4 regions of the Shinella sp. genome follow, and region 1 is predicted to be linked to each of the others. Evidence: predicted binding sites of a transcription regulator. Region 1 holds the regulator's gene; each other region holds the start of a gene.
The links. The regulator PhoB, encoded in region 1, activates phosphate uptake and scavenging genes when phosphate is short. The targets are predictions, from matches to a motif close to TGTCATNNANCTGTCAT.

Region 1 (4,591 bases):
GTCACCGGCGGGCACGCCGAGCAGCTTTTCCGCACGCACGGCCTTCAGAAGGTCGGCGACCGGAATCTTTGCCTTGATGCCGAGCATCAGGCCTTCGCCGCGGACATCCTCGATGATCTCCGGGAAACGGTCCTTGAGGGCCGCGAGGCCCTGGCGGAAGACGAGGGCGATGTCGCGGACATGATCGAGAAACCCGTCTTCCAGCACGACGTCGAGCACGGCATTGCCGACAGCCATGGCGAGCGGATTGCCGCCATAGGTGGAGCCGTGCGTGCCGGCGACCATGCCGGCGGCCGCTTCGTTCGTCGCAAGGCAGGCGCCGAGCGGGAAGCCGCCGCCGATGCCCTTGGCGACCGCCATGATGTCCGGCGCAACACCGGACCATTCATAGGCGAACAGGCGACCGGTGCGACCGACGCCGGACTGCACTTCGTCGAGGATCAGCAGCAGGCCATATTCGTCGCAGAGCTGGCGCAGTTCCTGCATGAATTCCTTCGGCACCGGGCGGATGCCGCCCTCGCCCTGTACAGGCTCGATCAGGATCGCCGCTGTTTCCTCGGTGATCGAATCCTTGACGGCCGTGATGTCGCCGAAGGGAACCTTGAGGAAGCCTGGCGCCTTGGGGCCAAAACCCTCGATGTACTTTTCCTGCCCGCCGGCGGCGATGGTCGCGATCGTGCGGCCGTGGAAGGCGCCGTCGAAGGTGATGATGTGGAACTTGCCGGGGTGACCCTTGGCGAAATGGTAGCGACGCGCCGTCTTGATCGCGCATTCCAGCGCTTCCGCCCCCGAATTGGTGAAAAACACCTTGTCGGCGAAGGTCGCCTCCGTCAGCCGGCGACCGAGAATTTCCTGGCCCGGAACCTCATAGAGGTTGGACAGGTGCCAGACCTTGTCGGCCTGGTCCTTCAGTGCGGCGACGAGATGGGGATGCGCATGGCCCAGCGAATTGACGGCGACGCCGGCGGCGAAATCGAGATATCGCTCGCCATTTTCGGCGACCAGCCAGACGCCCTCCCCGCGCGTGAACCGGAGCGGTGCACGCATATAGGTTTCATAGAGCGGCGCGGCATCGGCCATGGCGCGGATCCTCCGAAAAGAGATGCGGAAAAACTCGTTTACGACTTGACTTTTCCAGGCTCCAGAAAAATCAAAAACCGCCTTTCGGCGGCATGCTGCACTATCGGCATTTCCCCCTGCAATGTCAATGAAATGCGCGTCTGAAATGCCGCTGAACCTACCGCAACGTGAGGATTCACGATACGCGCGCAAGGTGTCGCTCTTGAGTCACACCAGGGCAGCAAGTTGGGGAAAACTACGAAATCGATTCGCACCGATTCCCGCGACTCTTGTCACAGAGTCCCCCGAACTCTAGGTTAAAGACCAATTACTAGACTGCATGCGGCGGAACTAGTCACCAAAAGAGTTAGGGCGTTCAAATTCCGGACCTGTCCGGAACGCGATGAGGGATTCCCACATTGCGAACGTCGAACGGAGACGAGAAGATGAACTGGACAGACGAGCGGGTCGAGAAACTCACGAAGCTCTGGAGCGAAGGCCTGAGCGCGAGCCAGATCGCTGCGCAGCTCGGCGGCGTCAGCCGCAACGCTGTCATCGGCAAAGTGCACCGGCTGAATTTGCCGGGCCGTGCGAAAGCCGGCGGCACACCAAGCGCCACCCGTCCGAAGCGCCCCGTCGTTGCAGCGCCGCGGCCGTCGAACTTCGCGGCCCGTCCGGTCCCCGCTCGCGTAGCAACGCGCCCGGCCGGCATGATCATCGCCAAGGAAGATATCGACGCCGGTTTCGACGCGCAGATCGAGCAGCTTCCGGTTCCCGCCAACGGCAACAAGACGGTTGTGCCGATGTCGCGGAAGCTGGAACTGACCGAGCTGACCGAGCGCACCTGCAAATGGCCGATCGGCGACCCGCTGAACGACGACTTCCACTTCTGCGGCAATGAGTCCCCGGACAACTCGCCCTACTGCACCTACCACCAGCGCCTCGCCTACCAGCCTTCGGCTGAACGGCGCCGGATGCGCTAGCCGAAACGAAAAGCTGAATGCGATGAGGGCCCGGAAGGGCCCTTTCTTTTGTGCTGACGAAGGGCGCGTACGGCCCCCAAAAACGCAAACAGGCCCCGAAAGGCCCATTTCCGTCCTTGGGAGGAAACGTTTTTCTCAGGTTTCCAGCGAGTAGCCGGCGCCGCGGACCGTGCGGATGACGTCCTGCATGTTGGCGAAATTGAGCGCCTTGCGCAGGCGCCCGACATGCACGTCGACGGTGCGTTCGTCGACATAGATGTCATGGCCCCAGACGCCATCGAGAAGCTGCGAGCGCGAGAAGACGCGGCCGGGCGAGGTCATCAGGAACTCCAGCAGGCGGAACTCCGTCGGGCCGAGGCGGACTTCGCGAGTGCGCCGGTGCACGCGGTGCGTCTCGCGGTCGAGTTCGATATCGCCGCAGCGCAGCACCGTCGAGACGACCTCGGGCTTTGCGCGGCGCAACATGGCGCGAACGCGGGCGACAAGCTCCGGCGTCGAGAACGGCTTGACGACATAGTCGTCGGCGCCGGTCGCGAGCCCACGTACGCGCTCGCTCTCCTCGCCGCGTGCCGTCAGCATGATGATCGGCAGGCGCTCGGTTTCGGGGCGCTGGCGCAGCCGCCGGCACAGCTCGATGCCCGAAACGCCCGGCAGCATCCAATCGAGGATGAGAAGGTCCGGCAGTCGCTCCTGCAGGCGCATCTCGGCCTCGTCACCGTTCAGGATCGTATCGACCTCAAAACCTTCGGCCTCGAGATTGTAGCGCAGGAGGACGCTGAGCGCTTCCTCGTCTTCGACGACGGCAATTCTGGGCACCATGGAGGTGAAACTCCTTACTCGGAGGCGTCGGTAACGTCGGCAGTGACAACCGACGTCGTGGTGTCGTCCTTCGGGCGCTCACCCTCGGGCTGCGAGCCGGTCGCCATATAGTAGATGGTTTCCGCAATGTTGGTCGCGTGGTCGCCAATGCGCTCGATGTTCTTGGCGCAGAACAGCAGATGCGTGCAGGGCGTGATGTTGCGCGGATCTTCCATCATGTAGGTCAGGAGTTCGCGGAACAGCGATGTGTAGATCGCGTCGATCTCGTCGTCGCGCTCGCGGATGGCCTTGGCCTTCTCGATCGAGCGGGTCGCGTAGACGTCGAGGACTTCTTTCAGCTGCATCAGCGCGAGTTCCGCGAGATGCTCGAGACCACGGGTGAGCTTGCGCGGCATGCCCGAGCTCTGCACGGCGATAACGCGCTTGGCGGTGTTCTTGCCAAGGTCGCCGACGCGCTCCAGTTCGGCCGCGATGCGGATGGCGCCCATGATTTCGCGCAGATCCGCCGCCATCGGCTGGCGCTTGGCGATCGTGACGATCGCCTTCTCGTTGATCTGGCGCTCGGCAGTGTCGAGGATGACGTCCTCGGAAATGACCTTCTGCGCCAGGGCGCCATCGGTGGCAACCAGGGCCCGGACGGCATCCGCCACCATCTGCTCGGCCGTGCCGCCCATCTCGGAGATGCGGCGGGAGAGGTATTTCAGTTCTTCGTCGTAAATCGAGACGATATGGGTCGATGACATGGTTCTGTCCTTAATGCGCTCGGGTTCTTCGTTTGACGCAATTCCGAACGCAAAACCGTTTCACACTTTTGCTGGAATTGCTTGGGTACTTGGCGACGCCGGAGGCGTCAGCCGAAGCGGCCCATGATGTAGTCCTGCGTGCGCTGGTCGTCCGGGTTGGTGAACATCTTGTCGGTGTCGTTCTCCTCGACGAGATTGCCGAGGTGGAACATGGCGGTGCGCTGCGAGACGCGGGCCGCCTGCTGCATCGAGTGCGTCACGATAACGATCGTGAAGTTGGCGCGCAGCTCATGGATCAGTTCCTCGACCTTGGCGGTCGCGATCGGGTCGAGCGCCGAGCACGGCTCATCCATCAGGATGACTTCCGGGCTGACGGCGACGGCACGCGCGATGCACAGGCGCTGCTGCTGGCCGCCGGAGAGGCCGGTTCCGCCCTCCTGCAGGCGATCCTTCACCTCGTTCCACAGGCCGGCCTTCTGCAGGCTCTTTTCGACGATGGCATCCATGTCCGGCTTCGTCTTGGCGAGGCCGTGGATGCGCGGGCCGTAGGCGACATTTTCGTAGATCGACTTCGGGAAGGGGTTCGGCTTCTGGAACACCATGCCGACGCGGGCGCGCAGTTCCACGACGTCGATGTTCGGGTCGTAGATGTCGTCCGTATCAAGCGTGATGCGGCCGGTGACGCGGCAGCCTTCGATCGTGTCGTTCATGCGGTTCAGCGTGCGCAGGAACGTCGACTTGCCACAGCCCGACGGGCCGATGAGCGCAGTCACTGTGTTTTCACGAACGTTCAGGTTGACGTCGTATAGGGCGCGCTTGTCGCTGTAATAGACCGAAACGTCCTTGCCGATCATCTTGTAGGAAATGTCGTTCATTTTCTTGTCCAGCGCTTTCTCGACTGCTGCTTCTGACATGATGTTCATCTGTCTATAACCTTCTACCAGCGCCGTTCAAAACGGCGGCGCAACAGGATTGCACCCACATTCA
Region 2 (4,591 bases), on a different contig from region 1:
ATGGGCCCGGAATACGGCGCGACCTGCGGCTTCTTCCCGGTCGACGGCGAAACCGTCAACTACCTCACCATGTCCGGCCGCGAAGAACAGCGCATCGCGCTGGTCGAAGCCTATTCGAAGGCTCAAGGGATGTGGCGTGACAATGACGGGTCCGACCTCGTCTTCACCGACACGCTCGAACTCGACCTCGGCGCCGTCGTGCCGGCCATGGCCGGCCCGAAGCGTCCGGAAGGCCGCATCCCGCTGGAAAACATCGCGTCGGGCTTCGCCGGTTCGATGGACACCGACTACAAGAAGCCGGGCCAGCTTTCGAACCGCTACCCGGTCGAAGGCACCGACTATGACCTCGGCCATGGTGACGTCGCCATTGCCGCCATCACGTCCTGCACCAACACGTCAAACCCGTCGGTCCTCATCGCCGCCGGCCTGCTCGCACGCAACGCGGTCGCCAAGGGCCTGAAGACGAAGCCGTGGGTCAAGACGTCGCTGGCACCGGGGTCGCAGGTCGTCGGCGAATACCTTGCCAAGTCCGGCCTGCAGGCCGATCTCGACAAGCTCGGCTTCAACCTCGTCGGCTTCGGCTGCACGACCTGCATCGGCAATTCCGGCCCGCTGCCGGCGCCGATCTCCAAGACGATCAACGACAAGGGCCTGATTGCCGCCGGCGTTCTCTCCGGCAACCGCAACTTCGAAGGCCGCATTTCGCCGGACGTGCAGGCGAACTACCTCGCCTCGCCGCCGCTCGTCGTCGCCTACGCGCTCGCCGGTTCGGTCCAGAAGGACCTGACGACGGAGCCGCTCGGCGAAGACCAGGATGGCAACCCGGTCTACCTCAAGGACATCTGGCCGACCTCGCAGGAAATCCAGGAATACATCCTGAAATACGTCACCCGCGCGCTCTATGCGGCAAAGTATGCCGACGTGTTCAAGGGCGACGAGAACTGGCAGGCCGTGCAGGTGCCGGAAGGCCAGACCTATGCCTGGGACGACCACTCGACCTATGTGCAGAACCCGCCCTACTTCGTCGGCATGGGCAAGACCGGCTCGGGCCTCAAGAACATCGAGGGTGCGCGCGTCCTCGGCCTGTTCGGCGACAAGATCACCACCGACCACATTTCGCCTGCCGGTTCGATCAAGGCCGCGTCTCCAGCCGGTGCCTACCTGACGGACAACGGCGTTGCCGTTGCCGACTTCAACCAGTACGGCACGCGCCGCGGCAACCATGAAGTGATGATGCGTGGCACCTTCGCCAATATCCGCATCCGCAACCACATGCTCGGCCCGAACGGCAAGGAAGGTGGCTACACGATCCACTATCCGACGAAGGAAGAGATGTCGATTTACGACGCGGCCATGAAGTACAAGGCCGAGGGCGTTCCGCTCGTCATCTTCGCCGGCGTCGAATACGGCAACGGTTCGTCGCGCGACTGGGCGGCCAAGGGCACCAACCTGCTCGGCGTCAAGGCCGTGGTGGCACAGTCCTTCGAGCGCATCCACCGCTCCAACCTCGTCGGCATGGGCATCGTGCCCTTCGTCTTCGAAGAAGGCACGACCTGGGCGTCGCTCGACCTCAAGGGCGACGAAGTCGTCACGATCGAGGGCCTGGAAGGCGACATAAAGCCGCGCGAGAAGAAGATCGCCAAGATCACCTATGCCGACGGCACGGTGAAGGAGGTTCCGCTGCTTTGCCGCATCGATACGCTCGACGAAGTCACCTACATGAACAATGGCGGCATCCTGCAGACCGTTCTGCGCGACCTCGCCGCCTGATCGATTTCAACGTCAAAACACGAAATGCCGGGGCCAAAACCCCGGCATTTTTCGTTTTCCGGAGCCTTTTTCTCCGCTATGAAGCTCACTCCATCGTGACTTCCTGTTGAACCGGCAAGCGCGTATGACGGGCTCAACAGGCTGGCATTGCCGGCGCTCCATTGGAAATGATCATGCCGAGACCGCACATACTGGATTGTCTGGCGATCCTGCTCGCGTTGGGAGCCGGCACAGGGGCTGCGCATGCGCAGGAAATAACGAAGCCCAAGGGTGTCGTCGAACTCTTCACCAGCCAGGGCTGTTCCTCCTGCCCGCCGGCCGACAAGGCGCTCGAAACGCTTGCCCGTGAAGGCGAGGTCGTGGCGCTCTCCTACCATGTCGACTACTGGAACTATCTCGGCTGGGCGGACACGCTCGCTTCCAAGGACAATACCGACCGGCAATATGCCTATGCCCGCATGTTCGGCCGCAATGGCGTCTACACGCCGCAGGCCGTGTTGAACGGCCGCGAGCACATCAACGGTGCGGATATTTCGGGCATCCGCTCGCGCATCGGTGCCATGCCCGACGAGGGCAAGGGGCTGACGGTGCCGGTCGACGTCGAGGTCAAGAACGACGAATTGCGCATCCGCGTCGGCCCCGGCGAAGGCAAGGCCAATATCGTCATCGCCTATTTCGAGCGCGAGCGCACGATCAACATCGACAAGGGCGAGAATCTCGGCAAGACGGTCAACTACTGGCACGCCGTGACCGACATGGAAACGATCGGCATGTGGGAAGGCAAGGAGACCAACCTGGTGCTGCCGGCCGACATGCTGAAGAAGAAAAAGAAGTCCGGCGGCTGCGCCGTGCTTATCCAGCGCATGCAGACAGCCGATACGCCCGGCGCCATTCTGGGCGCGACGGTGCTGACGGGCGACAAGAAGTCTCGGTAAATTCCCCCTTGGGGGGAGGCCCGGTCCGGTTTCTTCGAGGGGCTGGGGCTTGAGGGTTCGAAGAAACACGGACCGGACCAAGACGAAGTTACCGGCAACGGAATACAGGGCAACTTCGACAGGCGCTCGCCCTACCAAACCGGCTTCCCGCACAAGGCAGCAGGCAGGCATGGGCTGCGACTGGCGAACTCTCGCTGCAAATTTGGGCGTCTGTTTGTCTGAAATGCGGCGAAGTCGATTTTTGCGAAAACGCAAGTCTCGGCCCATCCGCCTTGCATTTCGGCTCCGGTCAGGCACACTGTCACCTCGCCGTCACAGACGAGGTGCGGAGATTCGATGACTGATCAGCCGGATTTGCAGGCTTCCAATGGCGTGGTCGACCTCAGGGAATACAGGAGCAGCAAGGATCCGCTGCCCATAACGTTCCATCGACGGGAGCTCGACGCAATCCTTCGGGTCTACGGCCGCATGGTCGGCGAGGGCGAATGGCGCGACTACGCCATCGACCATATGCGCGAGAAGGCGGTGTTCTCCATCTTCAAGCGTTCGGGCGAAATGCCGCTCTACCGTGTCGAAAAAACCCCCAAGCTCACCGCCAAGCAGGGCGCCTACAGCGTCATCAACCAGCACGGCACCATCCTGAAACGCGGCCACGAGTTGAGCCAGGTTCTCAAGGTGTTCGACAAGGCCCTGCGGCTCATCGAGACGTAGCGGCTTTACGCCATCGTTCCCGGATAATCCTGCGTAGACGGCTCCGTGCCGGCGCCCTCGCCGAGCGCGCGCTGCATGAACACCGTATCCAGCCAGCGCCCGTGCTTGAAGCCGGTTGCCGTCATGCGGCCTGAATGTTCGAAGCCGGCCGCGCTGTGCACGGCGATGGAGGCGGGGTGTGCGCCGCCGATGACGGCCACCATCTGGCGGAAGCCGAGATCCGTGCAGCGGCGGATCAATTCCGCCAGCAACGCCTTGCCGACGCCCTTGCCACGCGCTTCCGGCGCCAGATAGACCGAATCCTCGACGAGCCAGCGATAGGCCGGTCGCGTGCGGAAGGCCGATGCGTAGGCATAGCCGAGAATGAGACCGGTCTGCTCGATTGCCACGATATAGGGGTAGCCCTTGTCGGTGATCGACTTGAAGCGCGTTCCCATCTCGTCAAGCGACGGCGGGTCGACCTCGTAGCTCGCCACCCCGTTCAGCACGGATTCGCGGTAGATTTCTGTGAAGGCAGCAATATCGCCGGGATCGGCGGTGCGGATGACGAAGCTCATGGAAAGCCCACGTTTGTATGACAATTCCGCCGCGTTTTGCGTCCGGCCTTCCCGGAAAGCAAGATCAAAAAGGGGATGGGGTTACCCCATCCCCCCGGTTTGTCGAAAAGCCTTTGCCACCACGACGTCATTCCCGGTCTCGACCCGAGGATGACGAAGGTGAGGTATGGGCCGCTCAGGCGCCGTAGACGATGAGCAGGTCCTTGGCGTCGATCTGGTCACCGGCCTTCACCAGCACTTCCGAGACCGTGCCGTCCTTTTCCGCATGCAGCGCCGTTTCCATCTTCATCGCCTCAATGGAGAGCAGCACGTCGCCGGCCTTGACCGACTGGCCGGCCGAGACCGAGACCGTCGAGATGACGCCCGGCATCGGCGCACCGAGATGGGTGGCGTTGGCGATGTCCGCCTTGCGGCGGGCCGTCGACGTCGCAGCGCGGTTGCGGTCCGGAACCTTGATGAGGCGCGGCTGGCCGTTCAGCTCGAAGAACACCTTCACCATGCCCTGCGTATCCGGCTCACTCTGCGCCTGGTGCAGGATGACGAGCGAGACGCCCTTTTCCAGTTCCGGCGACAGTTCCTCGCCGGGCGAAAGGCCGTAGAAATAGGCCGGCGTCGGCA
Region 3 (4,591 bases), on a different contig from region 1:
TGCGAGCAGGATCGTGTTGGCGACCGTCCAGATGATCAGGAAGACGAAAAAACCGATGATGAAGCCCCACGAGCCGCCGACGCGGGCAATGCCGTCGGCCACTCGGTCGCCGAACGATTGTTTGGCTTCGAAGGCAATGTTCCTGTCTTGCGACAGGATTCGACCCTCGCGGGAGTGGAGAAGGACCTCGCGCTCGGTTTCGTCAAGGTCGTCGGTGGCTTTGCCGAAGAGGATTTGGGCAGCGTCGTCGAAGGGTCTCATGGCCGGGGCTCCGGAAAAGGAATCGGAGCCCTAGCCTAGCGCGGATCGGTTGCTTGTCAGAAGCCCGCGGCCATCAGCTCCGCATGGGAGTTGAAGAAACGTTCCAGGCCATACTGCTTGCCGAACATGATGTCGTGCTGCAGGAAACGGAAGTCGCGCACCAGCGGGTCGATCGTCTTCTTGCGTGCCCAGCCGGCAGTGCCCTTGCCCTTGGTGTCGATCAGCATGTAGCGGTCGATGACGCGCAGCTTGTCGTGCACCGCACCCAGGAAGCCAGTGTAGTAGGGATGCTCGAAGCCGGCTTCCTTGAGGATGAAGTAGGAGAGGAAGGCCGGGCTGATCGTGCCGACGTCCTTTTCCACGCCGGTCTTGTTCGACCAGATGACGAGGGGCGTTTCATGCTCCTTCTGCATCTGCTCGGGCGTGCCCTTGCGCGAGGCGGTGATGCCCTGCATGTAGCCGGAATTCTGGTAGACCGTGTTGAGCGGCGGCAGGTGGTCGCCGAAGACGACGATGATCGTCTCGCGGTCGCGGTTCTTCGCCCAGTCCATCAGCATCTTCAGGCTGCCGTCCGCTTCCTTCACGCCCTGGGCATAGCTTGCGAGCATGCGGGTGTCTCGCGCGTCCAGCTTGCTTTCGACGTCGATGTCGGTCTTCGCGTAGCGGCCGTCGTCATAGGGGCCGTGGCCCTGCAGCGTGACGGTGAAGAAGAAGAACGGATCTTCCTGCATGTCCGCCTGGCGGATGATCTCCTTGGTCAGCGCCTCGTCCGAGGTGAAGTTGCCGCGTTTTGCGAGCGGCGGCATCTTGTCGACATCCTTGAATGTCTGGAAACCGAAGGCCTTGTAGACGCTCGAACGGTTCCAGAACCAGCCGGAGAACGGATGGATGGCGCGCGCGGTATAGCCTTCAGCCCGGAAGAAGGTGGCGAGCGACGGGATCGGCTTGCGCACATACTGCTGGTAGGGAATGCTGCCCGTCGGCAGGAAAGCGTTGGAAAAGCCGGTCAGCGCCTCGAACTCGACATTGGCGGTCAGGCCGCCGAACTCCGGCGAGAAGACGCCGCCGCTCTGGTTTTCGCGGATCACCGGCATCGGATCGGCCGAGAGCTTTACGCCCTCAAGGCGCGTCGGGTCCCACAACGATTCGCTCATGACGACGATGACGTCTGGCTTGGAGCGGTGCGTGGTGCCGACCGGCAGGGGCTTTGACGGAATCTTGTCGATCGCGTCGATCATGTAGCCGGAGGGCGCCTGTACGTTGGCCATCGGCAGGTTGATGGCAAACGCCATCATGAAGCCGTTGTGGCGATAGTTTTCCGCCTGGTCCCACATGATCGGGAACACTTTTAGCCGGTCACGGACCCAGGAGAATTCGTTGTAGTCCATGATCGAGGCGAAGCCGGCCAGCAGCGGCAGCGCAATGGCAAGCCGCGTCAGGCGTTCCTTTCTGGTCAGCGGCCGGAAACGGCGCCAGGCGAAGACCCAGAGGCTGATGAGGCCGACGACCGAGGCGAGAACGGCCAGCGCCAGGCCCACGGCGGTCCACGGCCGGTCCTGCACCAGCACCGGCATCAATTCCATGATCTGGCGGCCGAAAAGCAGGTCGGTCGGGTAGAGTGGGTCGGTCAGGAAAACCTGCTTCTGCTGCGAAATCACACCCATCAGCATGACGAGCGGCGATACCAGAAGCACGGCCTTGTGCTGTCGGCCGATCAGCCCGTCGATGGCGAGATAGAGCAGGAAGAACACGCCCGCGGTGGTCCAGGCGGGCTGCTCGGGATTGGTGAAATAGATCCACGTCTGCTCGACCGAGCCACGCGTGATCAATTCGATGACGGTGACGGTCAGGAGTGCAAGAAGCCCGGAAACGGCCAGCGAACGTAGTACGGCGAGCGCCTTGGCATGGCGCGCGAAAAAGCCTGCCTCGACGGCAAGGCCTTCTGTGCTATTGATCGCCACGGCTGTGGAATTGAACAGGGCCAAGGCCGTCTCCAGATTTCATAAAAGTTTTGTGTATCTGTCATACGGACGTCATCTTGAACAGGAGATGAACGATTTCTGCAACGTTCTCCCCGTGCTTTGGTTCCCTCTGTTGCACCGCCGCAATGGCCGGCGGAACTCCTGAAAACGAGGGTTTTGCGCCGAAGCCGACGCGAAACGGCATCACGGTTCATTCCCAAAGCGCTTGTGATGTTCTAAAGAGCTTCTCGACCGTTCGAGAGAGCGATAGCCGCACGCGGCAGCAGGATCGGACACCAGGGCATTTTCCGCTTTCCCTGAAACGCGAAAACGCTCTGTCCCTATGTTTTTTACAGTTCCGGACGCAAAAGCGCTGCACGTTTTTGTTGGAATTGTTCTGAAGGAAACGGGTCCGCAGACATGACTTCCCAGGCTGATAAGACGACGCTGCGCATCGCCGTCGCGCAATTGAACCCGACGGTTGGTGATGTCGTCGCCAATCTCGCCAAGGCGCGCGCCGCCCGAGAGGATGCCGCCCGGCAAGGCGCCGACCTTCTGCTTCTCACGGAACTCTTCATCTCCGGCTACCCGCCGGAAGATCTCGTGCTGAAGCCCGCTTTCCTGAACACCTGCCGTCGCGCCATCGACGATCTCGCTGCCGACACGGCAGACGGCGGCCCCGGCGTCATCATCGGCTTCCCGCGGCAGGACGAGACGGGCCGCTACAATGCCGTCGCCGTGCTCGATGGCGGCAAGGTGATCGCCGTGCGCGACAAGGTGGACCTGCCGAACTACGGCGAGTTCGACGAAAAGCGCGTCTTCGACCAGGGCGCCATGCCCGGACCGGTGAATTTCCGCGGCGTGCGCCTCGGCATTCCGATCTGCGAGGACATCTGGGGCGATCTCGGCGTCTGCGAGACGCTGGCGGAAAGCGGTGCGGAAATCCTGCTCTCGCCGAACGGTTCGCCCTACTATCGCGGCAAGGTCGACATCCGCCATCAGGTGGCGCTGAAGCAGGTCATCGAGACCGGCCTGCCGCTGCTCTATGCCAACCAGCTCGGCGGCCAGGATGAACTCGTCTTCGACGGCGCGAGCTTCGCCTTCAATACCGACAAGACGCTCGCTTTCCAGATGAGCCAGTTCGAGGAGACGATCGCGCTCACCACCTGGAAGAAGCATGGCGAGGGCTGGGTCTGCGACGGCGGGCCGATGTCGCGCATTCCGGAAAAGGAGGAGGCGGATTACCGCGCCTGCCTGCTCGGCTTCCGCGACTACGTCAACAAGAACGGTTTCAAGAATGTCGTGCTCGGCCTGTCCGGCGGCATCGATTCGGCGATCTGCGCGGCGATCGCCGTCGATGCGCTGGGCGAGGAGCGGGTGCGCTGCGTGATGCTGCCCTACCGCTATACCTCGAAGGACTCTTTCAAGGACGCGGCCGATTGCGCCAAGCTGCTTGGCTGCCGTTATGACATCGTGCCGATCGAGGCGCCGGTGACGGGCTTCCTCTCCGCGCTGTCGGAAACCTTCGAAGGCACGGAAGAGGGCATCACGGAGGAAAACCTGCAGAGCCGTACGCGCGGCACGATCCTCATGGCGATCTCCAACAAGTTCGGCTCGATGGTCGTCACCACCGGCAACAAGTCGGAAATGTCGGTCGGTTACGCCACGCTCTACGGCGACATGAACGGTGGCTTCAATCCCATCAAGGACCTCTACAAGATGCAGGTCTACGCGCTGTCGCGCTGGCGCAACGGGCATGTGCCGCCAGGTGCCCTCGGCCCGACGGGCGAGGTGATCCCCAACAATATCATCGACAAGGCGCCGTCTGCGGAACTGCGTCCCAACCAGACCGATCAGGATTCGCTGCCGCCCTATCCGGTGCTCGACGACATCCTCGAATGCCTGGTCGAACTGGAAATGAGCACGGAGGAAATCGTTGCGCGTGGCCATGATGCGGCAACCGTGCACCGCATCGAGCACCTGCTCTACATCGCCGAATACAAGCGCCGGCAATCGGCACCGGGCGTCAAAATCACCAAGAAGAATTTTGGCCGAGATCGACGCTACCCGATTACCAACCGGTTCCGGGATCGGGGATAGGCTATGCGCAGCTCCGTCGAGATCCACAACATCGTCACCGGCAAGACGCGTGTCGTGTGGCAGACGGAGCAACTGGTCGAGGCGCCGAATTTTTCGCGGGACGGCCGTTCCCTGATCATCAACGGGGATGGTTTGCTCTATCGGCTGCCGCTCGATGGCGGCAAGCCGGTGCGGATCGATACGGGCTTTGCGACCCTTTGCAACAACGACCACGGGCTTTCCCGGGATGGACGCCTGCTCGCCATCAGCGACAAGGTCGAGTTCGGTAA
Region 4 (4,591 bases), on a different contig from region 1:
CCGCGCCGGGGCGCCGGAAAGCGCCATCATCCTCGATGCCAACGAAGGCTGGACGCCGGAAAATCTCGCCTATCATTTTTCGATCTGCGCCGAGGCGCGCATTGCGCTGGTGGAACAACCGCTTGCCGCCGATAATGATTCGGCGCTCCGCGACCATGCCCGCCCCATCCTCGTCTGCGCCGACGAGAGCGTGCACCGGACGGCGGATGTGGCAAAGCTCGCCGACCGCTATGATGCGATCAACATCAAGCTCGACAAGGCCGGCGGGCTGACGGAGGCACTGATGCTGCGCGAGGCGGCCAAGGAGCACGGCCTGAAGATCATGGTGGGCTGCATGGTCGGCACCTCGCTTGGCATGGCGCCGGCCATGCTACTCGCGCAGGGCGCCGATTTCGTCGATCTCGACGGCCCTCTGCTGCTTGCCCGGGACCGGGAGCCCGGCCTCCACTACGAGGGCTCGGACGTCTATCCGCCGGAAGCCACACTCTGGGGCTGAATGTCCGGGCGCGGAGCAACAAACCGGCCGGCCACGACGCAGACAAGGCCAGCCGCAGCGACCGCCGACATCAAATAGAAGCCGCTCACGCCATACCAGCTGAAGACATAGCCGGAGGCGAACGTGGCGATGGCCATGAAGATGCCGTTGTAGAAGAAGTAGAGCCCTTGCGCGGCACCCTCCTGCTCCTCTGCGACACGCTCCACGAGCCGGCTTTGCAGGCTCATGTGGATGATCGCATAGGTAAAGGCATGCAGGCACTGCAGCACGAGATAACCGGTAAATGACATTTCGATAGGAAAGAGCGCCCACCGGACGACGGCGACGGCACAGCCGAGCGTCATCATGGACCACAGATTAAACCGCCGGCGCAGTTGCACGGAAAAGACAAACATGACCACTTCGGCGAGAACGCCGGCACTCCAAAGAATGCCCACATCGGTGCCGCTGAACCCCATTTTCTGCCAATAGATTGCCGAAAACGCGAAAAGCATCGCGTGACTTGCACTGACAAGCGAGCCGCCAATCATCAGGAGCTGCACATCCCATAGGCGCAATGTGCTTTTCGTCGGCATCGTCGCCACGGCCGCAATGGGTGACGGGCGGCGCGGCTTGCCGGTTTTCGGCGCAATCAACGCGGCGAGCACAGTCAGGACGAAGGCAACGGCCATCGCGGGAAGCACCATGGCACCGCCGAACAGCCCGGCGAGCCAGCCGCCGACCATCGTCGCCACGACAAAGGCGAGCGAGCCCCAGAGCCGCATCTTGCCGTAATCGAAATTCCAGCGCCGCACGCCGGAAAGCATGATCGCCTCGGTAATCGGCACATAGGGGGAGTAGACCGCGCCCTGGAGCGTATAGAGCAGCAATATCGGCCAGAAAGACCCGGTCGCAAACAGCGCGACCGCCGTCACCAGCGACAGCACGCCCGACCAGATGAGCACGATCGAGCGCTCGCCGAGCCGGTCGGCCACCACGCCGGCAATGGGCGCGGTGAAGACGCGCACGAACATCGGCACGGCAAGCACGATGCCGATCTGGAAATCGCTCATCTTCAGCGTTTCCAGCCAGACCGGAAAAAACGGCAGCGCAATGCCGTTGACCATCATCGGCGCGCAGAAAACAAGGGCGATGCGCGCGGCGAAATACGGCGGCGCGCCGGCGGTCACGGAAAACCCGGAAGGGGCGGTCATTGGCGGGGAACCTGCGTTGGAACGCCTCGGCTCTATCACGCCGATGTACGTACGCCAATCCGCTATTTCTGCCCTTTGCCGACAATGCCCAGTTTGTGAAAGCCGACTATGCGGCCTCCGGCTCGCGGGCCTCCATCGCCAGCATCTGGCGCGACACCGGAATCACTTCCGCAGGCGTCGTTGCGAGCTTCTGCCAGGTGATCAGCTCCATCTCGCCATCATGATGCTCGGCGATCGCCGTGCAGCTCTCCACCCAATCGCCGCTGTTGATGTAGCGGATGCCGTCGATCTCGGTGATGACGGCGTGGTGGATGTGCCCGCAGATGACACCGTCGGCGTCGTTGCGTCGCGCCTCTTCGACGACGACCTTCTGGAACTCGCCGATGAAATTCACCGCCGATTTCACCTGCTGCTTGGCCCAGGACGAGAAGGACCAGTCTGGCAGGCCGAGCCGGCGGCGGACGGCGGCGAATACGACGTTGATGGCGATGGCTGCATCATAGGCCCAGTCGCCGAGATAGGCGACGACGCGGGCATGGCGCACGACGACGTCGAATTCGTCGCCATGCAGCACGAGGTAGCGCTTGCCATCGGCCGCTTCATGAATGATGCGCTCCGCCACCTCGACGCCGCCGAAATGGGTGCCTGGGAACTCGCGCAGGAATTCGTCATGGTTGCCGGGGATGTAGATGATGCGCGTGCCCTTGCGCGCCTTGCGCAGGAGTTTTTGGGTCACATCATTGAAGGCCTGCGGCCAGTACCAGTTGCGCTTCAGGCGCCAGCCGTCGACGATGTCGCCGACGAGCACGATCGTCTCCGCTTCATGATGCCGCAGGAAGTCGATCAGAAAGTCCGCCTTGGCTGCCTTCGATCCCAGATGCACGTCCGAGATGAACAGCGTACGGAAGTAGCGAATGTTCGGGTCAGCGGGGGTCACAGTCATGCGTGGTTCTCCGGGTGGCCGGCCGCCGCGAACATCGTCATGAAGGGCGGCTTTCATACCGTTGAAAACCAGACTCCTGTTTCAGATTGATGACACACCTATGCATTTTCGATCCGCAAATAGGCATTGCACAGGTCGATGAATGCGGCTTTATGGAATGTTCCGAAAACTTCACGTCGCGGCGGTTTCGTGTCAGGAATGGCCGCAACGAAAACAGCATATGGCAGGGAGCACTATGAGCACGGGTGATAAATCGAGGACGCAGGACGGTCCGGCAAGCGGCGACATCGACCAACAGGCCCTCTTCTTCCACCGTTACCCCCGCCCCGGCAAGCTCGAGATCACTGCCACCAAGCCGCTCGGCAACCAGCGCGACCTGGCGCTCGCCTATTCACCCGGCGTGGCTGCCCCGTGTCTTGCCATCCGCGACGATCCGAGCACGGCCGCCGACTATACGGCGCGCGCCAACCTCGTCGCCGTCGTATCGAACGGCACGGCTGTTCTCGGCCTCGGCAATATCGGCCCCCTCGCTTCCAAGCCGGTGATGGAAGGCAAAGCGGTCCTCTTCAAGAAATTCGCCGGCATCGACGTGTTCGACATCGAGATCGACGCACCGACCGTCGACGAGATGGTCAGCGTTGTCTCGGCGCTGGAGCCGACCTTCGGCGGCATCAACCTGGAAGACATCAAGGCGCCGGAATGTTTTGAAGTCGAACGCCAGCTGCGCGAAAAGATGGACATCCCCGTCTTCCACGACGACCAGCATGGCACGGCGATCATCGTCGCCGCCGCAGTGCTGAACGGTCTGGAACTGGCTGGAAAAGCCCTGGCTGACGCCAAGATCGTCGCCTCCGGGGCCGGCGCCGCGGCACTCGCCTGCCTCAACCAGCTCGTCGTGCTCGGCGCCAAGGTCGAGAACATCTGGGTGCACGATCTCGAAGGCCTCGTCTACAAGGGCCGCGAAGTGCTGATGGACCGATGGAAGGACGTTTATGCACAGGAGACGGACAAGCGCCAGCTTTCCGAAAGCATCGACGGCGCCGACGTCTTCCTCGGCCTTTCGGCCGCCGGTGTCCTGAAGCCGGAACTGCTCGCCCGCATGGCCGAACGGCCGTTGATCATGGCGCTCGCCAACCCGACGCCGGAAATCATGCCGGAAGAAGCGCGCGCCGCCCGCCCTGACGCGATGATCTGCACCGGCCGCTCGGACTTCCCCAACCAGGTCAACAACGTCCTCTGCTTCCCCTACATCTTCCGCGGCGCGCTCGATTGCGGTGCGCGCACGATCAACGAGGAGATGAAGATGGCGGCGGTCCGGGCGATCGCAGCGCTTGCCCGCGAGGAAGTGTCGGACGTTGCCGCCCGCGCCTATTCCGGCGACACGCCGAGCTTTGGCCCGAACTACCTGATCCCCTCGCCCTTCGACCAGCGCCTCATCCTGCGCATCGCGCCGGCCGTTGCCCGTGCGGCGGCGGAAACCGGCGTTGCCACGCGCCCGATAACCGATTTCGACGCCTATCTCGATCAGTTGAACCGCTTCGTCTGGCGCTCGGGCTTCATCATGAAGCCGATCTTCGCCGCCGCGAAGAAGGCAGAAAAGAAACGCGTGATCTTCGCCGAAGGCGAGGACGAGCGCGTGCTGCGCGCCGCCCAGGTGCTGCTGGAAGAGGATATCGCCAAGCCGATCCTCATCGGCCGCCCGCACATCATCGAAGCGCGCCTCAAGCGGTATGGCCTGCGTGTGCGCCCGACCGTCGATTTCGAGGTGGTGAACCCGGAGGACGATCCGCGCTACCGTGACTATGTCGACGACTATTTCCGCATCGTCGGCCGCAAGGGCGTGAACCCGGAAGCTGCCCGCACCATCGTGCGCACGAACCAGACGGTCATTGGGGCGCTCGCCGTCAAGCGTGGCGAAGCCGACGCGCTGATCTGCGGCGTCGAAGGCCGCTATGCCCG

Region 2: a site for PhoB is predicted at 3,005-3,021, ahead of ACT6VE_RS14785 (DUF2794 domain-containing protein). Genes of this name have one in related genera too.
Region 3: a site for PhoB is predicted at 2,282-2,298, ahead of ACT6VE_RS04205 (LTA synthase family protein). Genes of this name have one in related genera too.
Region 4: a site for PhoB is predicted at 2,711-2,727, ahead of ACT6VE_RS04260 (UDP-2,3-diacylglucosamine diphosphatase). Genes of this name have one in related genera too.

What each region holds. Positions count from the first base shown of each region.
Region 1 is NZ_JBQVPI010000009.1:186,838-191,428, reverse strand. Features, by position in the region: gene ACT6VE_RS18440 (aspartate aminotransferase family protein) at 1-1,080, opposite strand, end outside; gene ACT6VE_RS18435 (GcrA family cell cycle regulator) at 1,506-2,042, shown strand; gene phoB (phosphate regulon transcriptional regulator PhoB) at 2,178-2,861, opposite strand; gene phoU (phosphate signaling complex protein PhoU) at 2,876-3,604, opposite strand; gene pstB (phosphate ABC transporter ATP-binding protein PstB) at 3,712-4,527, opposite strand; gene pstA (phosphate ABC transporter permease PstA) at 4,542-4,591, opposite strand, start outside.
Region 2 is NZ_JBQVPI010000007.1:58,392-62,982, reverse strand. Features, by position in the region: gene acnA (aconitate hydratase AcnA) at 1-1,770, shown strand, start outside; gene ACT6VE_RS14790 (DUF1223 domain-containing protein) at 1,944-2,705, shown strand; gene ACT6VE_RS14785 (DUF2794 domain-containing protein) at 3,042-3,416, shown strand; gene ACT6VE_RS14780 (GNAT family N-acetyltransferase) at 3,422-3,973, opposite strand; gene pyc (pyruvate carboxylase) at 4,149-4,591, opposite strand, start outside.
Region 3 is NZ_JBQVPI010000001.1:889,826-894,416, forward strand. Features, by position in the region: gene ACT6VE_RS04200 (DUF1003 domain-containing protein) at 1-261, opposite strand, end outside; gene ACT6VE_RS04205 (LTA synthase family protein) at 318-2,240, opposite strand; gene ACT6VE_RS04210 (NAD+ synthase) at 2,643-4,322, shown strand; gene ACT6VE_RS04215 (TolB family protein) at 4,326-4,591, shown strand, end outside.
Region 4 is NZ_JBQVPI010000001.1:903,622-908,212, reverse strand. Features, by position in the region: gene dgcA (N-acetyl-D-Glu racemase DgcA) at 1-496, shown strand, start outside; gene ACT6VE_RS04265 (MFS transporter) at 466-1,689, opposite strand; gene ACT6VE_RS04260 (UDP-2,3-diacylglucosamine diphosphatase) at 1,796-2,632, opposite strand; gene ACT6VE_RS04255 (NADP-dependent malic enzyme) at 2,868-4,591, shown strand, end outside.